DNA from 4 places in the Streptomyces sp. NPDC002809 genome. Region 1 is predicted to be linked to each of the others. Evidence: riboswitches for the same ligand, from Rfam matches in the RefSeq annotation. Region 1 holds a riboswitch; each other region holds the start of a gene.
The links. Region 1 has a riboswitch for cobalamin ahead of ABT025_RS04530 (ABC transporter substrate-binding protein). Riboswitches for the same ligand answer to the same signal wherever they lie in the genome.
Positions count from the first base shown of each region.

Region 1 (7,762 bases):
GGCGTGCGCCTGCCGGTTGAGGTCACTCCACAGCCGCTCGAAGGCGTCGCTGGTCACGAACTTCTCGACGGTCCCGTGCACGAAGTTCGTGACACCCGTGGTCAGCGGGCCGCCGAGCTTCTCGAGGGCCTTGTCGACGACCGGCCGGTCGGCGGGAGCCACGTCCGCCAGCAGCGCGTCGATGTCCAGGTGGGTCATGACGGCGGTGGTCACGCGGTCGGTCACCGCCGCCTGCACATGGGGGTCGGAGGCCAGCGGATCCATCATCGCCACATAGCGGTCCGTGTCCCCGGCGACGTCGCTCGCCCAGCTCGACACGATGCTGAGCGGTGTCAGCACGGCCGCCACCAGGATCAGCAGGACCGCGAAGAACGAACGGAGCCGCAGCCTGTGCCGGGCCGGGGTACGGGCCTCCAACTGGGCCACCCGTACCCGAAGGGCTTCCAGTTCGGCGTGCTCGTCCGGCGCGGCCGACCGGCCGGGATCGCGTTCCATGACCCCAAGGGGATGTCCTGGCCGACCGCGGAGCACGGTGGGTTGCTGCATACAGGTGATGGGCGGGGGCCGGTACGGTGTCGTCGGGGCCATGCCGGGCGAGGACGAGTCGGCCTGGACACCGATCGTGGGGGTGTCCTGGGCGTTTTCTGATCGTTTGTTCTTCTATGACCACTATTTTCGACGGCGTCGGCCCCTCGGGAGCCCGAACCGGGCCGGTCGCCGACCTGCTCACCACAGCGCTCCTCGGTCCGGACGCCCGCCGCGAGCACGGCTTCTGGCGCCGGCTCGTCACCACAGAACCGTTCCGCCGGCCGCTCTGGCCGCCTCCCGGCCCCACCCCCGACGAGCGGCTCGCCCTCGCCCACGCACGGCTGCGCACACTCAACAGTGCGCTGGACAGTGCCGCCAGGCCGGCCTCCGATCCACGCGCCCTTGCCGCCATGCACGAATGGCTCGCCCCTGTGGACCCGGCCCTCGCCACCGTTGCGGGCATTCATTACAACCTTTTCCTCGGAAGCCTTCTCGACCACGACGCCGACGGCACCCGCGACCTGTCGGAGTTCCTCCGGCTGCGACGGATCGGCACATTCCTCTGTACGGAGGTGGCGCACGGCAACGACGCCGCCGCCGTCGAGACCACCGCCACCTTCGACCCCGCCCGGGACGGGTTCGTGCTCCACACCCCGCACGCCGGTGCACAGAAGTTCATGCCCAACACCAGTCCGGCGGGCGGCCCCAAGTCGGGGCTCGTCGCCGCCCGGCTGATCGTCGGGGGTGCCGACCACGGAGTCTTCCTGCTGCTGGTGCCGCTCACCGATGCGTCCCGGGCCCTGCCGGGGATCCGGGTGCGCCGGCTTCCCGCACGGATGGGCAGTCCCGTCGACCACTGCCTGACCTCCTTCGACCAGGTCTTCGTAGGGCGAGAGGCGCTGCTCGGCGGCGTACAGGGGCGGGTCGGCGAGGACGGGGTGTTCCGCAGCGACACCGAGGGGCGCAGGCGCCGCTTTCTCGCGTCGATCGGACGGGTCACCGCGGGCCGGATCTGCATGAGCGCCAGCGCGGTGGGGTCCGCACGCGCCACGCTGGCCGTCGCCGTCCGCTACGGCGGCCACCGTTTCGTCTCCGGTGGCCGCCCGTCGCCGCCCGTCCCGGTGATCGCACACCGCAGCCACCACGGGCCGCTCGCCGAGGCCATGGCGACCGTCTTCGCGATGAGCCTGCTGCACCGGAGGGTCCTCGACCGCTGGGAAGAGGCGGCGGCAGGACCGCCGGCCGGCCGGGAGGCGGCCGAGCGGCTGGTCGACGTGGCCAAGGGGTGGATCACGTGGCAGGCCCGGTCCGTCATCGTCGAATGCCGGGAACGGTGCGGCGCCCAGGGGCTGCTGGAGAACAACGGGATGGCCGAACTCGTCACCGGCGTCGAGGGCGCCATCACCGCCGAGGGGGACAATCTGGCCATCCACTCCAGGGCGGCCGCCGGCCTGCTCTTCGAGGCCGCACGGGACCCGGACGAAGAGCCGGCGGCCGCTGCGCCGGGCGGCGACCTCACCGATCTGCGCTTCCTGGGCCGGCTTCTGGACCAGGTGGAGCGCATCTGGTTCGCGCGGGCGGCCGCCCGGATGGCGCGGGTCCCGCACGGCAACCCGCTGGAGCGCTGGAACGAGGCGTCCGGGACCGCTCTGCGGGGGGTCGAGGCGCATGCGTACCGGCAGGCGGCCCACGCGTACGAGCACGCGCTCGCGGCTCTGCCCGGCGGCGAGGCCCGCGAGCGGCTGGGCGAACTGGCCCGGCTGTTCGCGCTGCGCTGGGTCGCGCGCAACAGCGGGGATCTGCTGGCCGCCGGCCATCTGACCGCCGGTCAGGTCGAGGGGCTGACCGATGTCACCGAGCAGCTGATCGCAGCCGTGAGCGGTCATCTGCCGGAACTCGCCGAGTCCTTCGCGTTGCCCGGCGAACTGCTCGCCGACTGGCCCATCGCGGGAGCCCGCTACACGGACGCCTACGACGACCCGGGCGCCTCCTGGCACACCGCTGCGGACCGGGAACCTGCCGGGGGCGCGCGATGACGGACACACCGCAGGGAGCCGCAGCGCTGCCGCACCGGGCGGCGGACGCGGTCCGGTGCCTGGGCGTCCGCGTCGTCCTGCTGGGCTTCTGGGGGACCGCGGCCCTGCTCTCGCGGTGGTGCGAGGGTGCACGCACCATCGGTGGCGAATCGGTTCACCGCAAGGCCTGACCGGAGCGAGGCCGCCCCGGCACTCGGGCGTCGGGCGGGCGCTCGGGGCGGCGTGCGCGGCGCGCGCACGCAGCCCGGCCCCGACCGCCCGTCCGCCCACCGCTCGTGCCCGGGCGCACCGCCGCTGAGCTGCGCAGAGGCACGTGGTAGCGTGCCGGGAGCCAGTCGAACTCCACGTAGGGGTCAGGGAATCCGGTGCGAATCCGGAACTGACGCGCAGCGGTGAGGGGGACGGGCGGGGCCACAGCCACTGGGAGACCCACGGTTTCCCGGGAAGGCGTCCCGTCCGCGTGAACCCGAGTCCGAAGACCTGCTGGCACCCGCGGTCCGGGACCGGATCGCGGAACTCCGTACAGCGGGTCCCGCGCATGGGCCCAGAGACGACGAGGTACTCCGTGCCGCCCATAGCCGGCCCCGCCCGCACCGCTGCCCTGCTCACTGCCGGACTGATCCTGCTGACCGCCTGCGGCGGCGGGAAGGGCAGTACCGCCGCCAAGGCCCGGGGAGCCGACGGCTATCCGGTGACCCTGAAGAACTGCGGACGGACCGTCACCGTGGAGGCAGCTCCGAAGCGCGCCGTGCCGGTCGACCAGGGATCGACCGAGATCCTGCTCTCGCTCGGCCTCGCGGACCGGCTCGCCGCCACCGCCACCTGGACCGACCCCGTGCTGAAGGGCTTGGAGAAGGCCAACGCAGGCATCCCGAGGATCTCCGACAACCGGCCCTCGTCGGAGAAGGTCCTGGATCAGGAGCCCGACTTCGTCAGCGCCTCCTTCGAGTCGACGCTCGCCAAGGGAGGCGTCGCCCCACGGGAGCAGTTCGAGAAGCTCGGCGTCCCCACCTACGTCTCACCCGCCGACTGCACCGCCAAGGACAACAGCAAGGACGGTGACGGTGTCCGCACGGGCGCCCTGACCATGGACAGCGTCTACGGCGAAGTGCGGGACCTGGCCAAGGTGTTCGGCGTTCCGGAGCGCGGCGAGAAGCTTGTTGCCGAGCTGCGTGCCCGGGTGCGCAAGGCGACCGGGGGCATCGATGCCTCCGGGGCCTCCCTGATGTACTGGTTCGCCAACTCCGAGGCCCCCTACCTGGCCGGCTGCTGCGGAGCACCCGGCATCATCACCCGGGAGACCGGTGCGAAGAACGCCTTCGACGACACCCACGAGGAATGGCCCCAGATCAACTGGGAGACCGTCGCCGACCGCAACCCGGACGTGCTGGTCATCGGCGACCTGACGCGCAAGTCGCAGACCGCCGAGAGCGCCACGAAGAAGATCGCCTTCCTGGAGTCCAACCCCGCCACGAAGAACATGGACGCCGTCCGGCACAAGCGCTACGTGCTGCTCAGTGGCCAGGCCATGAACCCGACCATCCGGACCGTCGAGGGCGTGGAGCGCGTGGCCGCCGGCCTGCGTAGCTTCGGGCTCGCGAGGTGACGGACACCGAACGGGCGGCGGCACCGCACGAGGACGCGCGTGTGCAGGGCCGGCCCGACATCCGGGGTGTCCGTGGCCTCCCGGGTGTACGGGGCCTCCTGGGCGTCCGGGGCCTCGGGGGCGGACTCCTGTGGGCCGGCGGGATCCTGCTGCTCGTCCTGTCCGTCGCGGTCGCCGTCACCATCGGCCCCGCCCGGATCTCCGTCGCCGACGTCTGGTCCACGGTCGCCTCCCACCTCGGTGCCGGTGAGTCGCGGCTCAGCCCGATCCGCGACGGCATCATCTGGAACCTGCGCATGCCGCGCACCCTTCTCGCCGCCGTCTGCGGCGCGGGGCTCGCGGTCTGTGGCACCGTCATGCAGTCCCTGCTGCGCAACCCGCTCGCCGACCCGTTCGTCCTCGGGGTCTCCTCCGGGGCCTCGACCGGCGCGGTCGTCGTCGTCGTTCTCGGCGTCGGCGGGGGAGCGGTCTCCCTGTCGGCCGGGGCGTTCATCGGGGCGCTCTGCTCATTCGCCCTCGTCATGCTGCTCAGCCACACCCTCGGTGGCAGCACCGACCGCGTCGTGCTGTCCGGCGTCGCGGCCATGCAGCTCTTCTCCGCGCTCACCTCCTTCGTCGTGATGACCGCCGCCGATGCCGAGCAGACCCGCGGGGTGCTGTTCTGGCTGCTGGGCTCACTCGGCGGCGTCGGCTGGAGCGACGTGTGGATCTGCTCCGCCGTGCTCGCAGTGACGCTGCTGATCTGTCTCGGCCACGCCCGTACGCTCGACGCCTTCGCCTTCGGCCAGGACGCGGCAGCCACCCTCGGCGTCCACGTCGGCCGTACCCGGATCGTGCTGCTGTGCACGACCGCGCTGCTGACCGCCGCACTCGTCAGCTCGGCCGGTGCCATCGGGTTCGTCGGACTGGTGCTGCCGCACGCGGCCCGTGCGCTCACCGGTTCCGGGCACCGCAGGCTGCTGCCGGTCACCGCGCTAGCCGGGGCCGTCTTCCTGGTGTGGGTCGACACCCTCGCCCGGACCGTCCTGGACCCGCAGGAGGTTCCGGTGGGAGTCGTCACCGCCCTGATCGGGGTACCCGCCTTCGTGCTGGTTCTCTACCGCACCCGGCGGGCCTCGTGACCCCGGCCCACCCCGGCGGCCTGCGGGCCGACCGGGTCAGCAGGGAGGCGGGCGGCCGGCTCATCCTGGACGGTGTCTCGCTCGCCCCGCCGCCGGGCGCCACCATCGGACTGATCGGCCCGAACGGTTCCGGGAAGTCCACCCTGCTGCGGATCCTGGCCGGAGTCCTGGCCCCGGACGCGGGCGTGGTCACCCTCGACGACGATCCGCTGGCGGCCGTCGGGCGCCGCACCGTGGCCAGACGGGTCGCGGTGGTCGACCAGCACGCCGTCACGCAGGTCGAGCTGAGCGTCGTGGACGTCGTACGCCTGGGCCGCATCCCGCACCGCCGTGCCTGGTCGGCGCCGGGGGCTGCGGACGAGACGGCGGTGCGTGAGGCGCTGGAGCGGACCGGCCTCGCCGGACGCCGCGACCAGTCCTGGCACACACTCTCCGGCGGGGAGCGCCAGCGCGTCCAGATCGCCCGCGCGCTGGCCCAGCAGCCGCGTGAACTGCTCCTGGACGAGCCGACCAACCATCTGGACATCCAGCACCAGCTGGAACTCCTGTCCCTGGTCACGTCGTTGCCGCTGACCGCCGTCGTCGCCCTGCACGACCTCAACCTGGCCGCGATGTTCTGTGACCGGATCGTGGTGATGAACGAGGGACGGGTGGTCGCGGGCGGCAGCCCGGCAGAGGTGATCACCGAGGAGCTCATCGCCGATGTCTACCGGGTGTCCGCCGTCGTGACACCGGACGGCCCGCAGGGGCGGCCCTCGGTCCGCTTTCGTCCGGAGCGGGCCTGACTTACGCAGCGGGTCTCAGCGGGCCCGACTCCCGGAGCCGGCCCGACCAGGGAGCGGGCCCGACTCCACGCGGCGGTCCGGGTGCCTGTGACGTCGAACGCGAGGGCGGCCCCTCGTGCGTGCGGCGGTCCGGGTGCTCCGTGCCGTGGTGGACCGCGAGGGGCGGACCCCCGTGCGGGGCCCGCCCCTCGCAGGTGCGGTACGGCCGTGCGGCGCGGTACGCGGGGAGTCAACGGCGACGTCCCTGACCGGATTCACCGCCCATGTCCCTGCCACCCATGTCCTTGCCGCTCTTGGTGGCGCCGTCCGCGTAGTCGATCTGTTCCTTGCGCAGTTCGGCGGAGACTTCCTTCTGTTCGGTCACCTTCTTCGTTTCCATCCGCACCCGCTCGACCGGCACGGTCTCCTTGCGCATCGTGGCGCGTTCGGCGTGCAGGGTGACCTCCACGTCCTGCTCGCTGATGTCGGCCCGGCCGGTCTTGTCGCCCGGCCGGAGCGGTTCCCGGACCACGCGTACCTCTTCGTGCGACACGGGCACGGTCCGGGTGACGTTCTCGGTGACGACGTACTTGTGCAGGCGGGCCTTTCCGGCTTCGTACTCCTCGGTGCCGATGTGGAGCTGTTCCTCGGAGCGGATCATCTCGTCCTTGCCACCGAGGTCGGCGGTGGAGCGTTCGGTGCCCGCCCCGGCTCCGACCAGTGGACGGGACGTGCCCGAGGTCTCGGTGTCGCGGTGCCTGCCGGTCCCGGTGCCCGCGCCCGTCGTGCCGGCCGATGTGGTCCGGTCGGTCGTGCGCCCCGTGCCCGCGGCACCCATCGCCCCTGCCCCGGCTGCCGCTCCGGCTCCGGCTCCGGCCGCGCCCATGGTGCCCGTGCCGGTCGTCGTCGGTGCGTCGGCACTCGTGGTGCCGCCGGTCCCGGCACGGTCGGCCATGTTGGCCTTCGCGTTCCGGTTCAGGCCGTAGTGCCGGTAGAGCTCCTCCTCCTCGGAGACGGACAGATGGGCGTCCGCGTCCACCCGGGGGGCTTCCTTGACACGGTCCTTCGGATGCGAGATGTGCAGGTCGGAGCCCACGCGACGGGCTCCGGCGAGGGGCACGAAACTCTCCTTCATACCGAACAGGCCGGTCTTCACCGTGATCCAGTCCGGTCGGCCGGTGTTGTCGTCGACATACACCCGCCCCACGTTGCCGATCTTCTCGCCCTCGGTGTCGTACACGGTCAGGCCGTCGAGCTCTCCGGAATCCGTGAAACCGTCAGCGGCTCCCATAACCGGTTCCTCCTCGCCCGGGCGCGTCCTGTGGGTGGGTCCAGCAGGGGAGGCGCGTCCGGATTCCATCGCGCCTCACCCGGATGGACGCTGCAACCGCCCGGCCGTCGGAGGCCGGGTGCCGCACCCGCCCGACGTCGGTGCAGGCCCCGTGCGATGCCGGTGAGGGACCGCCGCCCCGACTAGGCCAATCGAGTGAACGGGGCCGCGGGGCGCCCCTCGGCCCCGTTCCCGGAAGAGGGCCGCCGGCGCCGTATCGCGTGACACGCCCACCGGGCTCCACGCACCCGTCCGCAACCGCCCCTGAACAGGAGGTTCCCGCCGCCGGGCGAATTTCCGGGAAACCCTTGACACCCGCTGGACGCAGCCGCATCCTTTCGCCAGAAATCGCAACGGCGTTGCGATTTCCGCACCGA
Region 1 is NZ_JBEOVJ010000004.1:185,260-193,021, reverse strand. It holds gene ABT025_RS04545 (hypothetical protein) at 1-495, opposite strand, end outside; gene ABT025_RS04540 (acyl-CoA dehydrogenase family protein) at 663-2,564, shown strand; gene ABT025_RS04535 (hypothetical protein) at 2,561-2,734, shown strand; cobalamin riboswitch at 2,880-3,066, shown strand; gene ABT025_RS04530 (ABC transporter substrate-binding protein) at 3,130-4,170, shown strand; gene ABT025_RS04525 (FecCD family ABC transporter permease) at 4,269-5,291, shown strand; gene ABT025_RS04520 (ABC transporter ATP-binding protein) at 5,288-6,076, shown strand; gene ABT025_RS04515 (PRC and DUF2382 domain-containing protein) at 6,306-7,346, opposite strand.

Region 2 (7,762 bases), on a different contig from region 1:
ACCGCAGATCCGGTCCCTCAGCGCGGAGTTGACGCAGGCGTGCAGGGCCATCGAGGCGCCGGTGGACCAGCCGTGCAGGACGACTTGCTCGGCGCCGTAGCGCACGGCGAAGCGGATGGCCGCGTCCAGGTCCCGCCACTCGGACTCGCCGAGGTGGGAGAGCCCGTCCGGGGATCGGGGCGCTCCGGGGTCCCCGCGGTAGGCGAGGTCGAGCACGGGCAGCTGCTGCCCGTGCAGGAAGCCCGTCAGGTTCAGCGGGTGTTCCCGGGTGGTGCCGATGCCGTGCACGGTGATGACCCAGGTGTCACGGGAGCCGGGCACGAACCAGGCGGGCAGACCGCCGAGTTCGCCGGGGATCTCCACCTCGCGGAATTCGAGGCCGAGGGCCGTGGAGGGGTCGCCGCTGTGGAGCTCGGGCGTGATGCGGACCTTGGCGCCGGGGCGCAGGGTGCCGCGGTTCACGCGTTCCAGCCGGCGTACGACGGTGTCGGGGGCCTGGTGGGCCTGGTCGATCACCGGGCCGACCACGGCATGGACGTCGTCGCCCACCAGCCCGTAGGTGCCGGGCCGGAGCGAGGTGAAGGACCGGGTCAGGGTGACCTGCCCGGCCGCCGTCGCATGCACGGTCAGTCTGCGGTCGGCGGGGAGGGGGCGGCCGGACGGCGCCTTGAGGGCGACGTCGCCGGCGTACCGGCCGGCCGCGACCGCTGCCGCACCGACGCCGAGGATGGTGGTGACGGCTGCTGCCGTTGCTGTAGCCAGGCGCACGGCTTCAGCTTCACGGTCCGCGCCGCGTACGGCCAGTGGGCGGGGGCCGTACGGTGACCCGCCCCCGCCCCGCGCGGCCTCCGCCGGGGCCCGGCCCGGCCGACGCGCCCGTCCGTCGGCTATCGGCCCGGCTGCTGCCCGTACCCCTTCAGCGCTTCCTTGACGTCACTCAGCTGCTCCGGCGTGAGCAGGGCCGGGGTGCGGCCGGGTACGGAGCTCGCGGTGAGCCAGAGGCGGCACAGCCATTCGAGCTGGGCGGTCCGGTCGTACGCCTCGTCGAGGGTGGCGCCGTAGGTGACCGTGCCGTGGTTGCCCAGCAGGCAGCCGGTGCGGTCGCGCAGGGCGGCGAGCATGTTTCCGGCCAGTTCGTCGGTGCCGTAGCGGGCATAGGCGGCGACCCGGACAGGGCCGCCCAGCATCGCGGCGGCGTAGTGGACCGACGGCACCTCGGCGACGAGCGTGGAGACGGCCGTGGCGTGCACCGCGTGGGTGTGCACGACGGCGGCCGCGTCGGTGTTCCGGTACACCGCGAGATGGAGCGGGAGTTCGCTGGTGGGGACCATGTCACCGAGGACCTGGTTGCCCTCCAGATCGACGCCGACCAGATCCTCGGGGCGGAGCCGGTCGTACGGCACTCCGCTCGGGGTGACCAGCACGGTCTCGCCGACCCGCGCCGAGACGTTGCCCGAGGTCCCCACGACCAGCCCGTCGGAGGCCGTCCTGCGGGCGGTGGCGACGACCGCATCCCAGGCCCGTTCGATCGAATCCCGCCACTCGCTGCTCATTCGAAGATCCTTTCAACGGATGAGCGGCCCGCTGCCACCCCTCCCCCGCAGGCCCGCCCGAACGCCGGATTCCGGGCCCACACCGGCCTGCGCCGGAACCCCACCGTCGCGCGGCGGGCGAAAAGGGCGGCGGCACTCCGGTTGGAGTCACCGCAACGCCCCGCTCAGTTCATCTTCCGTTCACCCGGATTGCCTACGGTCCACGTGCCACTGACGTCGAACGATTGCCTGGGTAAATGGAACACATCACGCTGCTGCTCGCGATTGTGATCGTGACAGCTCTAGTGTTCGATTTCACGAACGGTTTCCACGACACCGCCAACGCGATGGCCACGACCATCTCGACCGGCGCACTCAAACCCAAGACAGCGGTGGCCATGTCCGCCGTTCTCAACCTCGTAGGCGCGTTCCTGTCGGTGGAGGTCGCCAAGACGATCTCCGGCGGGATCATCAACGAAGACGGACTCAGAACCGAGGTCATCTTCGCGGCGCTCGTCGGCGCCATCCTGTGGAATCTGCTGACCTGGCTGGTCGGTCTGCCGTCCAGCTCCTCCCACGCACTGTTCGGCGGCCTGATCGGCGCCGCGGTGATGTCCGCCGGCTGGTCGTCGGTCGACGGCGGCACCGTCGTCACCAAGGTGCTGCTCCCCGCGGTCGCCGCACCGGTCGTCGCCGGTCTGGCCGCGCTGCTGGCCACCAAGCTGACGTACCGCATCGGCGGGAAGGTCACCGGCGGCGCCCAGGAGAAGGCCACCGCCAAGGGGTACCGCGCCGGTCAGATCGCCTCGGCCGGGCTCGTGTCACTCGCGCACGGCACCAACGACGCGCAGAAGACCATGGGCATCATCACGCTCGCCCTGGTCACCGGCGGCGTCCTCTCCCCCGGCTCCAACCCGCCGGTCTGGGTCATCGTGTGCGCCGGCCTCGCCATCGCACTCGGCACCTACCTGGGCGGCTGGCGCATCATCCGCACCATGGGCAGCGGCCTGACGGAGCTGAAGCCGCCGCAGGGCTTCGCCGCCCAGACCAGTGCGGCCACCGTCATCCTGGCCTCCTCGCACCTCGGCTTCTCCCTCTCCACCACCCAGTCGTGCTCCGGTGCCGTCATGGGCGCGGGCCTCGGCCGCAAGGGCGGCGTGGTCCGCTGGTCCACCGCCACGCGGATGTTCGTCGCCTGGGGTCTGACCCTGCCGGCCGCCGGTCTGGTCGGCGCGGGCGCGGAGTTCCTCACCAAGCAGGGCACCTGGGGTGTCGTGGTCGTCGCGGCGCTGCTGATCGCCGGCTCCGGTGCGATCTGGATGCTGTCGCGCCGCAGGCCCGTCGGGCACGACGATGTCGCACCCGGCGGCCAGGACGAGGGCGCGGCGGCCGGTGACGACGAGCCCGCGGGCGTCGTCACCACCGCCATCGCGGCCGTCAGCCCGCCGCCCACGGCGGCTGCCCGGGCCCACGACCTCACGGCCACCATCCCGGCCCCGGCCGGACCGGTCACCGACCCGGCCCGACCTGCCACGGTCTAGGGACCCCAAGAGCCTCCGGTAAGGACAGATCCACATGAACATCGACTGGGCAGCCCTCGGCACCGTCTTCGGCGTCTCCCTCGTCGCCACCGTCGCGCTCGTGGGGCTCTTCACCCTCGGGATCGTCGGCCTCTCCAAGCAGCCGGAACCGGCCGCACCGGGCGGATCGGCCGGCGGATCGCTCGTGCTGGCCCGCGCCGGCGCGTACGTCTGCTTCGGACTGTGCGCCGCGGCGGTGGCCTACGGCATCTATCTGATCGTCGCCTGAGCCCCACCACTCACTCCCCGCTCCTCCGCATCGGGCCGGCCGCACCACGTGTGCGTCCGGCCCGATGTGCGTCTGAGCACACTGCACCGTCGCAGGTCAACGGCAAGTTGACGGGCGTTCGCAGAGCGTGGTGGACTGCCGGAGCCATTACGGCGACAGCAGAGGAAGCCGGTGCGAATCCGGCGCGGTCCCGCCACTGTCACCGGGGAGCAGTCCCCCACCACGGAAGTCACGGTCCACGCGAGCGGACTGGAAGACCGGGGGAACTGCGGATCCGGAAGCCAGGAGACTCTCGTCGCCGTCACGTCGAACCAGGGCGCGGACCCTGAGTGAGGACATATCGCCATGCCCGGCTGCCGTGCGTCCAGTCCTGTGCTGCTCCTGCCAGCAACCGCCTGTCCGAGGGTCCTTCGAGGCGCAACGGCCGGCTGAACCGTGCGTGCCGATCGCATCTTCGCGTACGGCGCCACGGCCGGTCTGATCGGCGATCTGCTGCTCGGTGACCCCCGCAGGGGCCACCCGGTCGCCGCCTTCGGGCGGGCCGCGGCAGGCGTCGAACGCCGTCTGTGGCGCGACCACCGCGGCTGGGGCGCGCTGCACACCCTGGTCTGCGCCGGAGGCGCCGCCGGGGCTGCCGCGCTGGCCACCCGTGCGCTGCGCCGCCACCCCGCCGCGTCCGTCGCCCTGACCGCCGCCGCCACCTGGTCCGTCGTCGGCGGTACGTCGCTGGGCCGCGAGGCCCGGGCCATCGGCGGCGCGCTCGCCGCCGGGGACATCGACCTGGCCCGTGAGCGGCTGCCTCACCTGTGCGGCCGCGACCCGCAGTCCCTGGACGGGCCGCAGATCGCCCGCGCCGTCGTGGAGTCCGTCGCGGAGAACACCTCGGACGCCGTCGTCGGCGCCCTGGTGTGGGGCGCGCTGGGCGGGGTCCCCGGACTCGTCGGGTTCAGGGCCGCCAACACGCTCGACGCGATGGTCGGTCACAAATCGCCCCGCTACCGGCGTTACGGCTGGGCCTCGGCCCGCCTCGACGACCTCGCGGGCTGGCCGGGCGCCCGGCTGACGGCCCTGCTCGCCGTGGCCGCCGGGGGGCGGCCACGAGGAGCGGTCCGGGCCTGGCGGGCCGACGCGGCCAAGCACCCTAGCCCCAACGCGGGCCCGGTGGAGGCCTCGTTCGCGGGCGCGCTCGGCGTACGGCTCGGCGGAACGCTCGCCTACGGCGGCCGGGTCGAACACCGCCCCGTACTCAACGGAGCCACCGGCCGGGCGGTCGAGAGCGAGGACATCGAGCGTGCCGTACGGCTGTCGCGCCGTGTGAGCGCGCTGGCCCTCGGCGTGAGCGTGGCGGCCCGCCTGGGCGCGGGTCTCGCGGCACGACGGATCGCAGGGGCCCGCACCGCGGGAACCCGGCACCCGGGGGCCCGTACCGCAGGGACTCGACTCTCAGGACGGAGACCGACATGAGCGGCGGACTGCTGGTCGCCGGGACCACCTCGGACGCGGGCAAGAGCGTCGTCACCGCGGGCATCTGCCGATGGCTGGTGCGCCGGGGCGTGAAGGTGGCACCGTTCAAGGCACAGAACATGTCGCTCAACTCCTTCGTCACCCGCGAGGGCGCGGAGATCGGGCGCGCCCAGGCCATGCAGGCCCAGGCCGCCCGGGTCGAGCCGACCGCACTGATGAACCCGGTCCTGCTCAAGCCCGGCAGCGACCGCTCCAGCCAGGTCGTCCTGATGGGGCGCGCGGTCGGCGAGATGAGCGCCCGCGGCTACCACGGCGGCCGGCAGGAGCAACTTCTGTCCACCGTCGTGGACTGCCTGGAGCAGCTTCGGGGCACGTATGACGCAGTGATCTGCGAGGGGGCGGGCAGTCCGGCCGAGATCAATCTGCGGCGCACGGACATCGTGAACATGGGCATCGCACGGGCCGCACGCTTCCCGGTGGTGGTCGTCGGCGACATCGACCGCGGAGGGGTCTTCGCCTCGTTCTTCGGTACGACGGCGCTGCTCTCGGCCGAGGACCAGTCGCTGATCGCCGGGTACCTGGTCAACAAGTTCCGCGGTGACGTCTCCCTGCTGGAGCCCGGCCTGGACATGCTGCGCGATCTGACGGGACGGCCGACGTACGGGGTGCTGCCGTTCGCCCACGGCCTCGGCATCGACGAGGAGGACGGCCTGCGGGTGTCGCTGCGCGGCACCGTACGGGAGTCGGTCGTCGCCCCGCCGCACGGCGAGGACATCCTGCGCGTCGCCGTGTGCGCCGTGCCGCTGATGTCCAACTTCACCGACGTGGACGCGCTCGCCGCGGAGCCGGGCGTCATCGTGCGGTTCGTGGACCGTGCCGAGGAACTGGCCGACGCAGACCTCGTCATCGTGCCCGGCACCCGCGGCACCGTGAAGGCGCTCTCCTGGCTGCGCGAACGCGGGCTCGCCGACGCGCTGCGGCGGCGGGCCGCCGAGGGCCGTCCGGTCCTCGGCATCTGCGGCGGCTACCAGATACTCGGCGAAGAGATCGAGGACGACGTCGAGTCGCGCGCCGGGAAGGTCGACGGGCTCGGGCTGCTGCCCCTGCGCATCCGGTTCGACCGCGAGAAGACTCTCGCCCGGCCGGTCGGCGAGGCACTCGGCGCCCCGGTCGAGGGGTACGAGATCCACCACGGCGTCGCGGACGTGCGCGGTGGCGAGCCGTTCCTCACCGACGGTCGGGGACAGCGCATCGACGGCTGCCGCTCCGGCGCCGTGTGGGGCACCCACTGGCACGGCTCGCTGGAGAGCGACGCGTTCCGCCGCCGCTTCCTGACGGAGATCGCACGGGCCGCCGGCCGCCGCTTCGTCCCCGCCCCCGACACCTGCTTCGCCGGTCTGCGCGAGGAACAGCTCGACCGCCTCGGCGACCTGATCGAAGAACACGCGGACACCGACGCGCTGTGGCGGCTCATCGAGTCGGGCGCACCGACAGGACTTCCCTTCATCGCCCCCGGAGCACCTGGAGCACGCGCATGAACGGCCCACTGACTACCCCGCTGAGCACCGTGCTGCTGTTGTCGACCGCCGACACCGACCTCCTCGCCGCCCGGGCCTCGGGCGCGCCCTTCCGGATCGGCAACCCGACCCGTATCGATGTCCACGAGGAACTCCCCGCTCTGATCGAGGGGTCCTCCATCGCCGTGGTCCGTCTGCTGGGCGGCAAGCGCGCCTGGGAGGACGGACTCGCGACGCTCAAGGCCTCGGGCATCCCGACCGTGCTGCTCGGCGGCGAGGCGGTGCCGGACGCAGAGCTGATGGCCGAGTCGTCCGTACCGGCCGGCGTCGTCGCCGAGGCGCTGCGCTACCTCGTGGAGGGCGGTCCCGGCAACCTCGTCGAACTGGCCCGCTTCCTCTCCGACACCGTCCTGCTGACCGGGCACGGCTTCGCCGAACCGCAGAAGATGCCCGAGTGGGGGCTCCACGGCAGCCGTACGTTCACCGAGGGCCGCCCGACCGTCGGCGTGCTCTTCTACCGGGCGCACCACCTCTCCGGCAACACCTCGTTCGTCGACGTGCTGTGCGACGCGGTCGAGGCACGCGGCGCCAACGCCCTGCCCGTGTACTGCGGTTCGCTTCGCGGCGCGGACGCCGGGCTGTACGAGCTCCTCGGCCGGGCCGACACCCTGGTCGCCACCGTCCTCGCGGCCGGCGGCACCCGCGCGTCGGACGCCTCCGCCGGGGGCGACGACGAGGCCTGGGACATCGGCGCGCTCGCCGAACTGAACGTGCCGGTGCTCCAGGGGCTCTGCCTCACCTCATCGCGCGCCACCTGGGAGGCGTCCGACGCTGCCCTGACCCCGATGGACGCGGCGATGCAGGTCGCCATCCCCGAGTTCGACGGCCGGCTGATCACCGTGCCGTTCTCCTTCAAGGAGCAGGGCCCGGACGAGGTGCCGGTGTACCGCGCCGACCCCGAACGCGCCGCGCGCGTCGCCGGGATCGCCGTGCGCCACGCCGTCCTCAAGCACAAGACCAACGCCGAGAAGAAGCTGGCCCTGGTCTTCACCGCCTACCCCACCAAGCACTCCCGCGTCGGCAACGCCGTCGGCCTGGACACGCCCGCCTCCGCGGTCCGTGTCCTGGACGCCCTGCGCGACGCCGGATACGGGGTCGACGGTCACCCGGACGACGGCGACGAGCTCATCCACCGCCTCATCAACGCCGGTGGCCACGACGTGGAGTGGCTGACCGAGGAACAGCTCGCCGCGGCTCCCGCTCGGGTTCCGCTGGCCGACTACCGGCGGTGGTTCGCGAAGCTGGAGCCCGGGCTGCGCGACTCGATGCTGGAGCACTGGGGCGAGCCGCCGGGCTCGCTGTACGTGGACGGGGACGACATCGTCCTCGCCTCGCTGCAGTTCGGGAACGTGGTGGTGCTGATCCAGCCGCCGCGCGGCT
Region 2 is NZ_JBEOVJ010000113.1:10,220-17,981, forward strand. It holds gene ABT025_RS36520 (alpha/beta hydrolase) at 1-768, opposite strand, end outside; gene ABT025_RS36525 (class II aldolase/adducin family protein) at 888-1,553, opposite strand; gene ABT025_RS36530 (inorganic phosphate transporter) at 1,790-3,073, shown strand; gene ABT025_RS36535 (hypothetical protein) at 3,108-3,341, shown strand; cobalamin riboswitch at 3,503-3,633, shown strand; gene ABT025_RS36540 (cobalamin biosynthesis protein) at 3,777-4,805, shown strand; gene ABT025_RS36545 (cobyric acid synthase) at 4,802-6,343, shown strand; gene cobN (cobaltochelatase subunit CobN) at 6,364-7,762, shown strand, end outside.
Region 2: another riboswitch for cobalamin. It lies ahead of ABT025_RS36540 (cobalamin biosynthesis protein); the one in region 1 lies ahead of ABT025_RS04530 (ABC transporter substrate-binding protein).

Region 3 (7,762 bases), on a different contig from region 1:
TCGCGTTCGTCAAGGACGGCCTGATCTACCTGGTCATCGCCGTGGCGATCATCTACATCCCGATCAAGCTGGGCGGCTTCGACGACATCTTCGCCAAGGCGGGCGAGGCGTTCTCGGCGAAGAACGAGGCGGCCGGCAAACCGGTGGCCGGACTCGCGCCCGGAGCGGCGGGCCAGTGGGGTTACGCCACCCTGGCCCTGGGCTCGGCGCTGGCGCTCTTCATGTACCCGCACTCGATCACGGCGACGCTCTCCAGCCGCAGCCGTGACGTGATCCGCCGCAACACGACGATCCTGCCGCTGTACTCGCTGATGCTGGGGCTGCTCGCGCTGCTCGGCTTCATGGCGATCGCCGCCGGCGTCAAGGTGGACAACGGCCAGCTGGCGATCCCGCAGCTGTTCGAGAACATGTTCCCCGACTGGTTCGCGGGCGTCGCCTTCGCCGCCATCGGGATCGGCGCCCTGGTGCCTGCCGCGATCATGTCGATCGCCGCGGCGAACCTGTTCACCCGCAACATCTACAAGGACTTCCTGAAACCCGACGCGACGCCCGCGCAGGAGACCAAGGTCTCCAAGCTGGTGTCGCTCCTGGTGAAGGTCGGCGCGCTCGCCTTCGTCCTCACCATGGACAAGACGGTCGCGATCAACTTCCAGCTGCTCGGCGGGATCTGGATCCTCCAGACGATGCCGGCCCTGGTCGGCGGGCTGTTCACCCGGTGGTTCCACCGCTGGGCGCTCCTCGCGGGCTGGGCTGTCGGCATGGTCTACGGAACGGCCGCCGCGTACGGGGTCGCCAGCCCGACCCAGAGCCACTTCGGCGGGTCCTCCAAGGAGATCCCCGGCCTCGGCGAGATCGGCTACATCGGACTGACGGCCTTCGTGCTGAACGTCGTGGTGGTCGTCGTCCTCACCTTCGTCCTGAACGCCGTGAAGGCGCCCGTCGGGGTCGACGAGACCTCCCCGGGTGACTACACCGCGGACTCGGGCGACCCGGGCGTGAAGACGGAGCTCCCGCCGGCCACCGCCGGTGCGCCGGGCGGCCACTGACCGCCACGTACGTGAACGGGCCGCCGCACGCCTCCCGGGAGGGGTGCGGCGGCCCGTTCACGCGTCCCGCGGAAATCGCATGCGGCCACGGGCCGCCGGTACGGCAGACTTCCGCCCATGGACATAGCTATCCGGCCGGTCGAACCCGCCGAGCACGCGCTCCTCGGCGAGATCACCGCCGAGGCCTATCTCGGTGACGGGCTCCTGGACTACGGCGCCGACGATCCGTACCTGGAGCAGCTGCGCGACGTACCCCGCAGGGCCGCCGAGGCCGAGGTGCTGGTGGCCGCCGACGCGCGGGGCCGCGTCCTGGGCGGGGTCACCTACGCCCGGCCGGGCAACCCGTGGGCCGACATCGCGGCCGCGGACGAGGCCGAGTTCCGGATGCTGGCGGTCTCCCGCGAGGCCCGTGGCGCCGGGGCGGGCGAGGCGCTCGTACGGGCCTGTATCGACCGCGCACGGGGCACCGCGGGGGTCACGGGGCTCGTCCTGTCGACGCAGCCGGCCATGCTCGGAGCCCATAGGATCTACGGGCGCCTCGGCTTCGTACGGACGCCCGAGAGGGACTGGAATCCCATCGACGACCTCAAGCTGCTGACGTACCGTCTGGACCTCCGGCCCCTGCCGTAAGGGCGCACCAAGATCTCGTACGACACAACATGTGGGGGCTGCCGCATCCGGCAGCCCCCACATGTATGCTCGTGCTCGCTGTCGCCGCAGGGAAATCCGGTGCGAATCCGGAACTGTCCCGCAACGGTGTGTTCGGTGTGCTTTTGCGCACCCCCCAGTCCGAGGACCTGCCGACAGCGCATCCGGCTCGACCGATCCGGATGCCCAGACGTCCGGGCCTCGTGGATGGGCCGGTGGACGCCGCACGGAGCGCTGCCCTGCCGGGTCCCGCTCCGCCCGGCTGCCCCCGCTCCCCGAAGGCCCCGAGCCGAGCGAGGGAGAGCACCGCGTGACCATCGCGCCAGCCGATCCGGTTTCAGCGGCCGAATCAACGGGAACCACGAGCGACGGACCCGGGACCGCACTGCTGCGGACCCTGACCGACCTCACCGCCGATCTGCCCGACACCGACCCCGGACGCGTCGCCGCCGCCGCACTGCGCGGCCGTAACGCCCGGTCGGACGAGGCGGAGCTGCGCTCGCTGGCCACCGAGGCCGCCGCGGGCCTGATCTCCGAGGACCCCGCCTACTCCCGGCTCGCCGCCCGTCTCCTCACCCGCACCATCGCGGACGAGGCGGCCGGGCAGGGCGCGACATCGTTCTCCGCATCGGTTGCCGTCGGGCACCGCGAGGGCCTGATCGCGGACCGCACGGCCGAGTTCGTGACGCTCCACGCTGCCGCCCTGGACGCGCTGGTCGGGCAGTCGCTCGCCGCCGGCGCCGACGACCGCTTCGGCTACTTCGGCCTGCGCACCCTGCACAGCCGCTATCTGCTGCGCCACCCGCTCACCCGGCAGGTCATCGAGACGCCGCAGCACTTCATGCTGCGCGTCGCCTCCGGGCTCGCCGAGGACACCTCCGAGCGCGCCCTGGCCGAAGTCGCCGCGCTGTACGGTCTGATGAGCCGGCTGGACTACCTGCCCTCCTCCCCCACGCTCTTCAACTCCGGCACCCGGCACCCGCAGATGTCCTCCTGCTATCTGCTGGACTCGCCGCTGGACGAGCTGGACTCGATCTACGACCGCTACCACCAGGTGGCGCGCCTCTCCAAGCACGCGGGCGGCATCGGCCTCTCGTACTCCCGGATCCGCGCCCGCGGTTCCCTGATCCGCGGCACCAACGGGCACTCCAACGGCATCGTCCCGTTCCTGAAGACGCTCGACGCCTCCGTCGCCGCGGTCAACCAGGGCGGCCGGCGCAAGGGTGCCGCCGCCGTCTATCTGGAGACGTGGCACGCGGACATCGAGGAGTTCCTGGAGCTGCGCGACAACACGGGCGAGGACCAGCGGCGTACGCACAACCTCAACCTGGCGCACTGGATCCCCGACGAGTTCATGCGCCGCGTGGACACGGACGGCACCTGGTCGCTGTTCTCCCCGGCCGACGTGCCCGAGCTGGTCGACCTGTGGGGCGACGAGTTCGACGCCGCCTACCGCGCGGCCGAGGCCAAGGGCCTGGCCCGCAAGACCATGCCGGCCCGTGAGCTCTACGGCCGCATGATGCGGACCCTCGCCCAGACCGGTCAGGGCTGGATGACGTTCAAGGACGCCTCCAACCGGACCGCGAACCAGACCGCCGAGCCGGGCCGGGTCGTGCACTCCTCGAACCTGTGCACCGAGATCCTCGAAGTCACGGACGACGGCGAGACTGCCGTCTGCAACCTCGGCTCGGTCAACCTCGGCGCGTTCGTCGCCGACGGCGCGATCGACTGGGAGCGCCTGGACGCCACCGTGCGTACGGCCGTGACCTTCCTCGACCGGGTCGTGGACATCAACTTCTACCCGACCGAGCAGGCCGGCCGGTCCAACGCCCGCTGGCGTCCGGTGGGGCTGGGCGCGATGGGCCTGCAGGACGTCTTCTTCCAGCTGCGGCTGCCGTTCGACTCCCCCGAGGCCCGCGCCCTGTCGACGAAGATCTCCGAGCGCATCATGCTCGCGGCGTACGAGGCGTCCTGCAACCTCGCCGAGCGTTCGGGACCGCTGCCCGCCTGGTCCGAGACGCGTGCCGCCCGCGGTGTGCTGCACCCGGACCACTACGACACCGAGCTGAACTGGCCGGAGCGCTGGGACGCCCTGCGCGCCCGGGTCGCGAAGACCGGTATGCGCAACTCGCTGCTCCTGGCCATCGCGCCGACGGCGACGATCGCCTCGATCGCGGGCGTGTACGAGTGCATCGAGCCGCAGGTCTCCAACCTCTTCAAGCGCGAGACGCTCAGCGGTGAGTTCCTCCAGGTCAACGCGTATCTGGTGGACGAGCTGAAGAAGCTCGGCGTGTGGGACGCGCGGACCCGTGAGGCGCTGCGCGAGGCGAGCGGTTCGGTGCAGGGCTTCGCCTGGATCCCCGAGGAGGTGCGGGCGCTGTACCGCACCGCGTGGGAGATCCCGCAGCGCGGACTGATCGACATGGCGGCGGCCCGTACGCCGTTCCTCGACCAGAGCCAGTCGCTGAACCTGTTCCTGGAGACGCCGACGATCGGCAAGCTCTCCTCGATGTACGCGTACGCCTGGAAGCAGGGGCTGAAGACGACGTACTACCTGCGCTCCCGCCCGGCGACCCGGATCGCCCGCGCGGCGTCCGCCGCCCCGATCCCCGAGCAGGCACCCGCGCCCGACGCGGACGCGATCGCCTGTTCCCTGGAAAACCCCGAGTCCTGCGAGGCGTGCCAGTAATCATGCGTGACAAGAACCTTCTCGACCCGGGCTTCGAACTGACCCTGCGGCCGATGCGCTACCCGGACTTCTACGAGCGCTACCGGGACGCGATCAAGAACACCTGGCACGTGGAGGAGGTCGACCTCCACTCCGACGTGGCGGACCTCGCCAAGATGTCGCCCGCCGAGCAGCACATGATCGGCCGGCTGGTCGCGTTCTTCGCGACCGGTGACTCGATCGTCTCCAACAACCTCGTACTGACCCTGTACAAGCACATCAACTCCCCCGAGGCGCGGCTGTACCTGTCGCGGCAGCTCTTCGAGGAGGCCGTGCACGTCCAGTTCTATCTGACGCTGCTCGACACGTACCTGCCCGATCCGGACGACCGGGCGGCCGCGTTCGACGCGGTCGAGGAGATCCCGTCGATCCGCGAGAAGGCGCAGTTCTGCTTCAAGTGGATGGACTCGGTCGAGAAGATCGACCGGCTGGAGACGAAGGCCGACCGCCGTCGCTTCCTGCTGAACCTGATCTGCTTCGCGGCGTGCATCGAGGGACTGTTCTTCTACGGCGCGTTCGCCTACGTGTACTGGTTCCGCTCGCGCGGGCTGCTGCACGGCCTCGCCACGGGCACCAACTGGGTGTTCCGTGACGAGACGATGCACATGAACTTCGCGTTCGAGGTCGTGGACACCGTCCGCAAGGAGGAGCCGGAGCTCTTCGACGACGCCCTCCAGCAGCAGGTCACCGACATGCTGAAGGAGGCCGTCGAGGCGGAGCTGCAGTTCGGCCGTGACCTGTGCGGCGAGGGCCTGCCCGGCATGAACACCGATTCGATGCGCCAGTACCTGGAGTGCGTCGCCGACCAGCGGCTCACCCGGCTGGGCTTCCCGGCGGTGTACGGATCGGAGAACCCCTTCTCGTTCATGGAGCTCCAGGGCGTCCAGGAACTGACGAACTTCTTCGAGCGCCGCCCGTCCGCCTACCAGGTGGCCGTCGAGGGCACCGTCGGCTTCGACGACGACTTCTAGATTCGCGCCCAGGTTCTGACGTACGGACGCCGTGCGGCCCTCACCGGCTGTGCGGCGTCCGCCGTTCGCGGGGGTTCGGCGCTCCGGGCCCGTTCCGCCTCCCGCAGCTCAAGGCCGATGCGGCGTTCGCGGGCGATGCCGACCAGCACCGGCAGCAGAACGAGAGCGAAAACGGCGGAAATGCCAAGGACGTTCAGGAATGTGTTCATGCCTCTACTCTCGCCGGTCCGGGCCGATCGCGGCAGTGGCAGGACTGTCATGGAGCATCGAATTACTGCCACACTGAGGTCATGCTGAAAAACGTGGCCGCCCTGCTGCTCGACGATGTGAACCCCTTCGAACTCGGGGTCCTGTGCGAGGTGTTCGGACTCGACCGCAGCGAGGAGGGACTGCCGGTGCACGATTTCGCCGTGGTCTCCGCCGAGGGCCCGGTACTCCGCACCCATGCCGGATTCACCATCACCACCCCCCACGGCCTGGACCGCCTGGAGGAGGCCGACCTCATCGCCGTCCCGGCCGGCACCCACTTCGTGGACCGGGAGTACCCCGAGGAGGTCCTGGAGGCGCTGCGCCGGGCAGTGGACCGCGGGGCCAGGGTGCTGAGCGTCTGCTCGGGGGCGTACGTACTGGGCGCGGCCGGACTGCTGGACGGGCGGCGCTGCACCACCCACTGGCGCCACGCCGACGAGCTGGCCCGCCGCTTTCCGCGGGCGGTCGTCGAGCCGGACGTGCTGTACGTGGACGAGGGCCCGGTCATCACGTCGGCCGGCACGGCCGCGGGGATCGACGCCTGTCTGCATCTGGTCCGCCAGGCTTACGGGACCGCCGCCGCCAACACCATCGCCCGCCGCATGGTGGTGCCGCCGCACCGTGACGGCGGCCAGGCGCAGTACATCCAGCGCCCGCTGCCCCGCACCCGCTGCGATACGGTCGGCGGCACGCTCGCCTGGATGGAGCGCCACCTCGCCCAGGAGATGACCGTCGAGCAGCTGGCCGCCCAGGCGCACATGTCGCCACGCACCTTCGCCCGCCGCTTCCAGCAGGAGACGGGCACCACGCCGTACCGCTGGCTGCTGCGCCAGCGCGTGCTCCTGGCCCAGCACCTCCTGGAGACATCCGATGAAACGATGGACACGATCGCCGGGCAGACCGGCTTCGGGAACGCCGCCGCGCTCCGCCATCAGTTCGTACGCTCCCTCGGCACCACGCCGAACGCGTACCGGCGGACCTTCCGCGGCCCGACCGAATTGACCGAAGTCGCCTGATCATTCATAGATCTGACGTCGGATCATTCGTCCAACCGATTCCTTCACCTGTCCATGGACCGGTCCGTCGTCGGCGCGCCAGGGTCGGGCGCATGGACATCCGCATGGCTAAACGAAGGACCATCGGTGCCGTGGTGGCCGCGCTCGCCGCCACTCTGCTGCCGCTGCAGAGCGCCTCGGCCGAGGACGGTGCCGCCGCGGCACCGCCGCCCGAGGTGCTGCCCTCGCTCCGGCAGTGGCAGTCCGGCGAGGGGGAGTTCACCCTCACCGACCGGGCCAGGATCGTGCTGGACGGGGTGCGCGAGCAGCGCACCGCGTCCGACGCGGCGCGGTTCGCGGGCGAGCTGGCGGGGAAGGCCGCGGTGTCCCGGGGCAAGGCTCGTTCCGGCGACATCGTGCTGCGCCAGGACCCTTCGCTGAAGGGCACATTGGGCGCGGAGGGCTACCGTCTCGACGTCGGCGACCGCGTCACGGTCACCGCCGCGACGTCGACCGGGGTGTTCTACGGTTCGCGCACGGTACTGCAGCTGCTGAACGACGACGGCCGGGCCGCGCGCGGTTCGGCGACCGACGTGCCCGCGTACCGCGAGCGCGGGGTCGGGGTCTGCGCCTGCTACATCAACGTCTCGCTCCCCTGGTTCGAGCGGCTGATGAAGGACATGGCCTCCCAGAAGCTCAACCAGCTCTGGATCGAGGCGAAGGTGAGGAGCGACACCGACCCGGAGTCGGCGTTCTGGGGCTACTACACCAAGCCGCAGGTCCGTGCCCTGGTCGCGATGGCGAAGAAGTACCACATCGACCTGGTGCCGGAGATCAACTCCCCCGGCCACATGGACACGTACCTGGAGAACCATCCGGAGCTCCAGCTCAAGGACAAGGACGGCCTCGCGTCGCCGCCCCGGCTGGACATCTCACGACCCGAGGCGCTGGCGTACTACACCTCGATGGTGGACGAGGCCCTCGATGTGTGGGACACCCGCACCTGGCACATGGGCGCCGACGAGTACATGATCGGCTCCTCGTACCCGAACTATCCGCAGCTGCAGACGGCCGCGACCGCGAGGTTCGGCGCCACGGCCACCCCCGACGACCTCTTCGTCGACT
Region 3 is NZ_JBEOVJ010000056.1:6,993-14,754, forward strand. It holds gene mctP (monocarboxylate uptake permease MctP) at 1-1,046, shown strand, start outside; gene ABT025_RS27280 (GNAT family N-acetyltransferase) at 1,164-1,676, shown strand; adenosylcobalamin-variant (AdoCbl-variant) riboswitch at 1,755-1,853, shown strand; gene ABT025_RS27285 (ribonucleoside-diphosphate reductase subunit alpha) at 2,005-4,383, shown strand; gene ABT025_RS27290 (ribonucleotide-diphosphate reductase subunit beta) at 4,386-5,393, shown strand; gene ABT025_RS27295 (hypothetical protein) at 5,390-5,602, opposite strand; gene ABT025_RS27300 (helix-turn-helix domain-containing protein) at 5,684-6,658, shown strand; gene ABT025_RS27305 (glycoside hydrolase family 20 protein) at 6,763-7,762, shown strand, end outside.
Region 3: another riboswitch for cobalamin. It lies ahead of ABT025_RS27285 (ribonucleoside-diphosphate reductase subunit alpha); the one in region 1 lies ahead of ABT025_RS04530 (ABC transporter substrate-binding protein).

Region 4 (7,762 bases), on a different contig from region 1:
CCGGACCGGAGGGACCAAGGGCAGCGTCGTCACCGATGTGAGCTCGACCGTGCTCTCCGAGTCGAACCTGGAGGAGAACACCGCCTACACCTACACGGTCAAGGCGGCCGACGCGGCGGGCAACACCTCCGCGGCCTCCGTGGCCGCGAAGGCCACCACGGGAGACAAGCCGCCGGCCGCCGGCCAGGGCAAGCCGCTGGGCACCGACCCGCGCAAGGACCCCATCTACTTCGTCCTGACGGCCCGCTTCAACGACGGGGACGCGAGCAACAACCGGGGCGGCAGCCAGGACGTGAAGTCCGGCAACGCGGCCAACAACGACCCCATGTTCCGCGGCGACTTCAAGGGCCTGGTCAAGAAGCTCGACTACATCAAGGGACTCGGCTTCTCGGCCATCTGGATCACCCCGGTCGTCCTGAACCGGTCCGACTACGACTACCACGGCTACCACGGCTACGACTTCTACAAGGTCGACCCCCGGCTCGAGTCCGCCGGAGCCTCGTACCAGGACCTCATCAACGCCGCCCACGCCAAGGGCATCAAGATCTACCAGGACGTCGTCTACAACCACTCCTCGCGCTGGGGAGCCAAGGGCCTGTACACCCCGACCGTCTACGGGGTCCGTGACAGCCAGTGGAGCTGGTACTACGACGAGAAGAACGAGGGCTTCGAGTACGACGGACTGACCGTCGACCCCAAGACCGGTAAGTCGTACTACAACGGTGACCTGTGGTCCACGGCCGAGCCCGCGGGCAACACCTGTCTCAACTGGGGCAAGCCGACCGGAGCCACCTCTCCCGAGGGCTACAAGATCTACAACTGCCAGTGGCCGAACCCGACATCGGGGATGTTCCCGAAGGAGTACTACCACAACTGCTGGCTGGGCAACTGGGAGGGCGAGGACTCCCGCTCCTGCTGGCTGCACGAGGACCTGGCCGACTTCAACACCGAATCCGCACCGGTCCAGAACTACCTGATCGGCGCGTACAACAAGTACATCGACATGGGTGTCGACGGCTTCCGCATCGACACGGCCGTCCACATCCCACGCACCACCTGGAACCGCCGCTTCCTGCCCGCGATCCAGGAGCGCGTCACCCAGCAGTTCGGTGCCGAGGCCGCGAAGAACTTCCTGGTCTTCGGCGAGGTCGGCGCGTTCGTCAACGACAAGTGGAACCGCGGCTCGGTCAACCACTCCGCGCAGTTCTTCACCTGGAAGGAGCGCAAGGAGTACGACGCCGACGACACCAAGGCCGCACTGGAGATGTACAACTACGAGGAGCAGCTCGGTACCGGGTCGCAGCCCACGTCCACCAACGCGTTCCTGGACGGCAACACCTACCACACCCCCGACCACAGCCAGTTCTCCGGCATGAACATCATCGACATGCGCATGCACATGAACTTCGGTGACGCCACGAACGCGTACAACAACGGCAAGGACTCCGACGACTCGACGAACGACGCCACGTACAACGTCGTCTACGTCGACAGCCACGACTACGGCCCCAACAAGAGCAGCGAGCGCTACGCGGGCGGCACCGAGGCCTGGGCCGAGAACATGGCCCTGATGTGGACCTTCCGCGGCATCCCGACGCTCTACTACGGTTCGGAGATCGAGTTCCAGGCCGGCAAGAAGATCGACTGCGGGCCCAGCTGCCCGCTGGCCACCACCGGACGCGCCTACTACGGTGACCACCTCGCGGGCGACGTCACGTCCTCGGAGTTCGCCAAGGTCGACTCCGCCACCGGTGAGGTCGCCAACACGCTGTCCCAGCCCCTGGTCAAGCACGTCCAGCGGCTCAACGAGATCCGCCGGGCCGTGCCCGCCCTGCAGATGGGCCAGTACTCCACCGAGGGCATCACCGGGCAGATGGCGTACAAGCGCCGCTACACCAGTGGCACGACGGACAGCTTCGCCCTCGTCACCGTCACCGGTGGGGCCTCGTACACCGGGATCCCCAACGGCACGTACAAGGACGCCGTCACCGGTGACACACAGGTCGTCACCGGCGGAAAGCTCACCGTCGCCGCACCCGGCAAGGGCAACATGCGGGTCTACGTGCTGAACGGCCCGGGCAAGATCGGCACAGCGGGTCCGTACCTGAAGTAGCGCGGAACCAGCGGCACTTCAGCCGCACAGCGCGTGCCCCGGCGGGCCGGTGACTCCGGCCCGCCGGGGCACGCGCACACTCCGGGACTACGAACCGCCGTCCGCCGCCAGCAGGGCCTCGCGGCCGATCATGGCGGTCGAACCCGGGGCCGTGCATGCGTGGGCGCCGGCCACCGCACCCAGCCGGGCAGACCCCAGGGCGTCCCGGCCGTCGAGCCGTCCGTAGAGGAAGCCGGTGACGAAGGCGTCACCCGCACCGTTGCTGTCCACCACCGGCGACGGCGGAACCGTCGCCGGAACGTGGACCGGGTCCTGCCCGCCGTCACGGGTGAGGACGTACGACCCCGCCGCGCCGTCCGTGGCGACCACCGTGCCCGCGCGGCCCTCGCGCAGGATCTCCCGCATCACCGCGGGCGTGCGGTCGCCCGTCGCCGCCGCGCTGAAGAAGACGAGATCGGACCTGAGGGCGAACTCCCGCTGATGGTCGCCCAGTCCGTCCCAGTCGTGCAGATCGGTGGAGACCGGGATGCCCAGGGCCTCGATGTCGTCGTAGAGGAAACGCGTGAAGTTCATGATGGACAGATGGACGTGGCGGGCACGCCGCAGCCGGGGAAGGTAGAAGTCCTGCGGCATCCGCAGGTCCTCCGGGTCACGGGCGTCGTAGAACGACATCCGCCGGCCCGTCGCGTCCACCAGGTTCACCGCACGGCGGGTGCCTGCCGCCGAGATCAGCGGGTGGAACTCCACATCGCCCTTGGCCAGCCGCTCGCGCACCTGCGCACCGGTCCAGTCGTCGCCGATGCAGTCGAGCAGCGCGACATCCAGCCCCAGCGCGCGGGCGCCGAGGGCGACGTTGCCCCCGGTGTGACCTGGCCACTCCTCGATCGGTCCGACCATCACCGAGTCGGCGAGCGGGACCGGCAGGGAGTCGACGCGGACGATCGTGTCCACCCCGCTGCCGCCGACCACCAAGACGTCGTATTCCGTTTGTTGTTGGACCACTGTTCCGCCTCTCCGTTCCCGCCGTGATCAGTATGGCCGACGTCCCGAGCCGGCGTCCGTCTCATCCGTAGGTCCGGAATGTGAACAACGGCGTGGTGTGCGCGGCAGTCCTCTAGGGTGGGATGTGCAGCTGGTTCGCCCTGTCCGCCAGGCAGGCGCGTCGCAAGAGGGAACCCGGTGGGAATCCGGGACTGCCCCGCAGCGGTGAGCGGGAACGACCGCCGTCATACGCACTGGACCCGAAGGGCCCGGGAAGCGACGGCCAGTAGGAGTCTGCCCCGGCAGACGTGCCCGCGAGTCCGAAGACCTGCCCGTTGCCCGCACCCGAACCCTCGGATGCGGAGATCTCGGTGACCTCGTGGGCGGGTCGGCGGCAGACAGCGGGTGGACGGGCACCGAAACGGTGCGGTGATCCGCCCGGTCCGTCACCCCTTCGCGCCCGCGTCCCGATCCGGGATCCGCAGGAGACACGCTCGCGAAGGAGAGCTACGTGACATCCGAATCCGCCTCGGCGACGGCAACCGCCACCGTGTACGGCTACCCCCGCCAGGGCCACCACCGCGAACTGAAGAGGGCGGTGGAGGGCTACTGGAACGGCCGCGTCACCGCCGAAGCCCTGCGGGAGACCACCGCCGCCCTGCGCCGGGCCAACTGGGAGGAACTCGCCGCCGCCGGCATCGGAGAAGTTCCGACCGGTGACTTCTCCCTGTACGACCACGTCCTCGACACCAGCGTCATGGTCGGCGCGATCCCGGAACGGCACCGGGCCGCCGTGGCGGCCGAGCCGCTGGACGGCTACTTCGCGATGGCCCGCGGCAGCCGGGAGACCGCGCCGCTGGAGATGACCAAGTGGTTCGACACCAACTACCACTACCTGGTACCCGAACTGGGCCCGGACACCGTGTTCGCCGCCGACTCGTCCAGGCAGGTCGCCGAGTTCCGTGAAGCCGCCGCCCTCGGCCTGACGGGCCGTCCGGTCCTCGTCGGTCCCGTCACCTACCTCCTGCTGGCCAAGGCGGCCCCGGGCGCCCCCGCCGGCTTCGACCCGCTGTCACTGCTGGACCGGCTGCTGCCCGTCTACGCCGATGTGCTCGCCGACCTCAGGGCGGCGGGAGCCTCATGGGTGCAGCTCGACGAGCCCGCCCTCGTCCAGGACCGCACGCCCGAGGAACTGGACGCCGCGGACCGCGCCTACCACCGGCTCGGCGGCCTCGAAGACCGGCCGAAGCTCCTGGTCGCCTCCTACTTCGGGCGGCTCGGCGACGCACTGCCCGTCCTGGCCCGGACTCCGGTCGACGGACTGGCCCTCGACTTCACCGAATCCGGCGCCGCCAACCTCGCCGATCTCGCCGCCGCCGGCGGTCTGCCCGGCAAGCGGCTCGTCGCGGGCGTCGTCAACGGCCGCAACATCTGGATCAACGACCTGGAGAAGTCGCTCGCCACGCTGGGCACCCTCCTCGGTCTCGCCGGCCGGGTGGACGTCTCGGCCTCCTGCTCACTGCTGCACGTACCGCTGGACGCCGCAGCCGAGCGCGGCATCGACCCGCAGATCGTCCGATGGCTCGCCTTCGCTCGCCAGAAGACCACCGAACTCGTCGTCCTCGCCCGCGGTCTCGCGCGCGGAACCGGAGCCATCGCCGCCGAACTCGCAGAGAACCGGGTAGGACTGGCATCCCGCGCGGGATCCGCACTGACCCGCGACCCGGCCGTGCGGGCCCGCGCCGCGGCCGTCACCGATGCGGACGGCCGTCGCTCTCAGCCGTACGCCGAGCGGACCTTGCTCCAACGCGCGCACCTGGGACTCCCACTGCTGCCGACCACCACGATCGGCTCCTTCCCGCAGACGGACGAACTGCGCACCGCTCGGGCCGACCTGCGGGCCGGGCGGCTCGACGGCCCCGGCTACGACAAGCGGATCGAGGCGGAGATCCGCGAAGTGATCGCCTTCCAGGAGGAGACCGGGCTGGACGTCCTGGTGCACGGTGAGCCCGAACGCAACGACATGGTCCAGTACTTCGCCGAACAGCTCACCGGCTACCTCGCCACCCGGCACGGCTGGGTCCAGTCCTACGGCAGCCGCTACGTCCGTCCCCCGGTGCTCGTCGGCGACATCTCAAGGCCGGACCCGATGACCGTCCGCCGGACCGCGTACGCACAGTCGCTGACCGCGCGCCCCGTGAAGGGCATGCTCACAGGGCCCGTCACCATGCTCGCCTGGTCGTTCGTCCGCGACGACCAGCCACTCGCCGAGACCGCCCGCCAGGTCGCCCTCGCCCTGCGCGACGAGGTCGGGGACCTGGAGGCGGGCGGCACGTCGGTCATCCAGGTCGACGAACCCGCCCTCCGCGAGACCCTGCCGCTGCGGGCCGCCGAGCACGCCGCATACCTGGCGTGGGCCACCGAGGCGTTCCGCCTGACGACCGGCGGCGTACGGCCGCAGACCCAGATCCACACCCATATGTGCTACGCGGAGTTCGGCGACATCATCAACGCCATCGACGACCTCGACGCCGACGTCATCAGCCTGGAAGCTGCCCGCTCCCACATGGAGGTCGCCCGGGAACTAGCCGACCACGGCTACCCGCGCGAGGCGGGCCCCGGGGTCTATGACATCCACTCGCCCCGGGTGCCGAGTGCCGACGAGACGGCGGCCCTGCTGCGCACCGGCCTCGCCGCCCTGGGCGCGGAGCGTCTGTGGGCCAACCCCGACTGCGGGCTGAAGACCAGGGCCTGGCCCGAGACCCGGGCCTCCCTGGAGAACCTCGTCACGGCGGCCCGCGTGGTCCGGACGGAGCAGGCCGGCGGCGGCGCCTGACCGGAGCCGGGGCCGGAGCATGCGCCACCTGGCGCGCTCCGGTCCCGGTGGTGCGGTCCCGTGGTGCGGCCGCATCGGGCGGCCCGGACAACGCGCAGAGCCCCCGTGCAGGACCGGGCGGGACGGGGCGGGACGGGCGATCCGTCCGGGACAGGTCCCGGTCGGCGGCTGTGCTCTGCGCGCGCCCGGGGTGCCCGCTGGCTATGCTCGACCAGGGGCCGACAACCTGAAACGTGGAGGCGCCCATGCTGCCGCTGCCCGAACCTCGCGACCTGCCGCCGCGCATCGCCACCGGCGCGTTCATTCTCAACTCCGGCCTGGGCAAGCTCAAGGCGGACGAAGCGACCCAGCAGGGCCTGCACGGCATGGCCTGCACGGCCTACCCGTTCCTCAAGAAGATCGAGCCCGACCGGTTCACCCGGCTGCTGGCCTGGTCCGAGATCGCGGTCGGCAGCAGCCTGCTGGTCCCTTTCGTGCCGACCAGGCTTGCCGGACTCGCTCTCACCGGCTTCTCCGGTGGATTGCTCGGACTCTATCTGCGGGTGCCCGGGATGCGTGAGCCCGGCAGCCTGCGCCCGAGCCAGGACGGCGTCCCGCTGGCAAAGGATTCCTGGATGTTCGGCATCGGGCTGGGTTTCCTCGGTGCGGGCACACGCCGGGCCGGCAGCGCAGCGAAGTGTTGCCGCCGGCACCGCAGGTGCGCCCACTGACCCACCCGGTCGCGGTCACGCACCCGCGTCACGGGGCTCCGTCACGCACTGGGGCCCTGGGTCTCGGTCACGCACCCGGGCCACGGGTCCCGGCAACGCACGGGGGCCATGGGCCTTGGTCGCGCACCCGCGTCACGGGTCCCGGCAACGCACGGGGGCCCTGGGCCTTGGTCGCGCACCCGGGCCACGGGTCCCGGCAACGCACCAGGGCCACCGGGCTCAGTCACGCACCCGGGCCACCAGCAGGGCCACGTCGTCATGGCCCTGGGGGTCGCGCAGCTCGCGCAGCAAGCGGTCGCAGGACTCCTCCAACGACGGGTCCGGATCGCGCAACAGCCCGAGCAGGGTCTCCAGCCTGCTGTCGATGTCGTCGTCCCGGGTCTCCAGCAGCCCGTCCGTGTACAGCACGAGCCGGTCGCCGGGCCCGAGCGGGAAGTCGACGTCGCTGAACGGCACACCGCCCACACCGAGCGGCGCGCCCGCCGGCAGATCGAGCAGTCGCGGCGCACCGCCCCTCGGGATCAGCACCGGCGGGAGATGACCGGCGGTACTCACCCGGCACCGGCCGGCGGCCGGGTCGTACACCGCGTACACACAGGTGGCGAAGGACGGGTCCAGATCTGCGGTGATCTCGTCGAGGTGCCCCAGCACCTCGGCGGGCAGAAGGCCGAGCCTGGACAGGGTCTGGGTGGCAGTACGCAGCCGCCCCATCGTGGTGGCCGCGTTGATGCCGCTGCCCATCACGTCGCCCACCACCAGCGCGGTCCGCCCGTGCCGCAGCCCGATGACGTCGAACCAGTCCCCGCCGACCTCGTACCGCGAAGCGGCCGGCTGATAGCGGGACACGACCTCCAGACCCACCGGATCGTGATGGTCGCGCGGCAGCATGCTGCGCTGGAGGGTGAGCGCGGTCTCTCTCTGCTGCCGGTACAGCCGCGCGTTGTCGATGCCGATGGCCGCACGGGCTGCGAGTTCGCACGCCAGCACCTCGTCGTCCTCCGTGAACGGCAGCGGATTGTCCGTCCGGATGAGGTCGATCGCGCCCAGGACCTCGCCCCGCGCGATGAGCGGCACCGCCAGGTAGGAGTGCGCACCCGCCTGGGCGAGCAGCGCGGCCGAACG
Region 4 is NZ_JBEOVJ010000048.1:21,390-29,151, forward strand. It holds gene ABT025_RS25355 (carbohydrate binding domain-containing protein) at 1-2,113, shown strand, start outside; gene ABT025_RS25360 (carbohydrate kinase family protein) at 2,201-3,085, opposite strand; cobalamin riboswitch at 3,230-3,444, shown strand; gene metE (5-methyltetrahydropteroyltriglutamate--homocysteine S-methyltransferase) at 3,606-5,930, shown strand; gene ABT025_RS25370 (hypothetical protein) at 6,176-6,640, shown strand; gene ABT025_RS25375 (SpoIIE family protein phosphatase) at 6,860-7,762, opposite strand, start outside.
Region 4: another riboswitch for cobalamin. It lies ahead of metE (5-methyltetrahydropteroyltriglutamate--homocysteine S-methyltransferase); the one in region 1 lies ahead of ABT025_RS04530 (ABC transporter substrate-binding protein).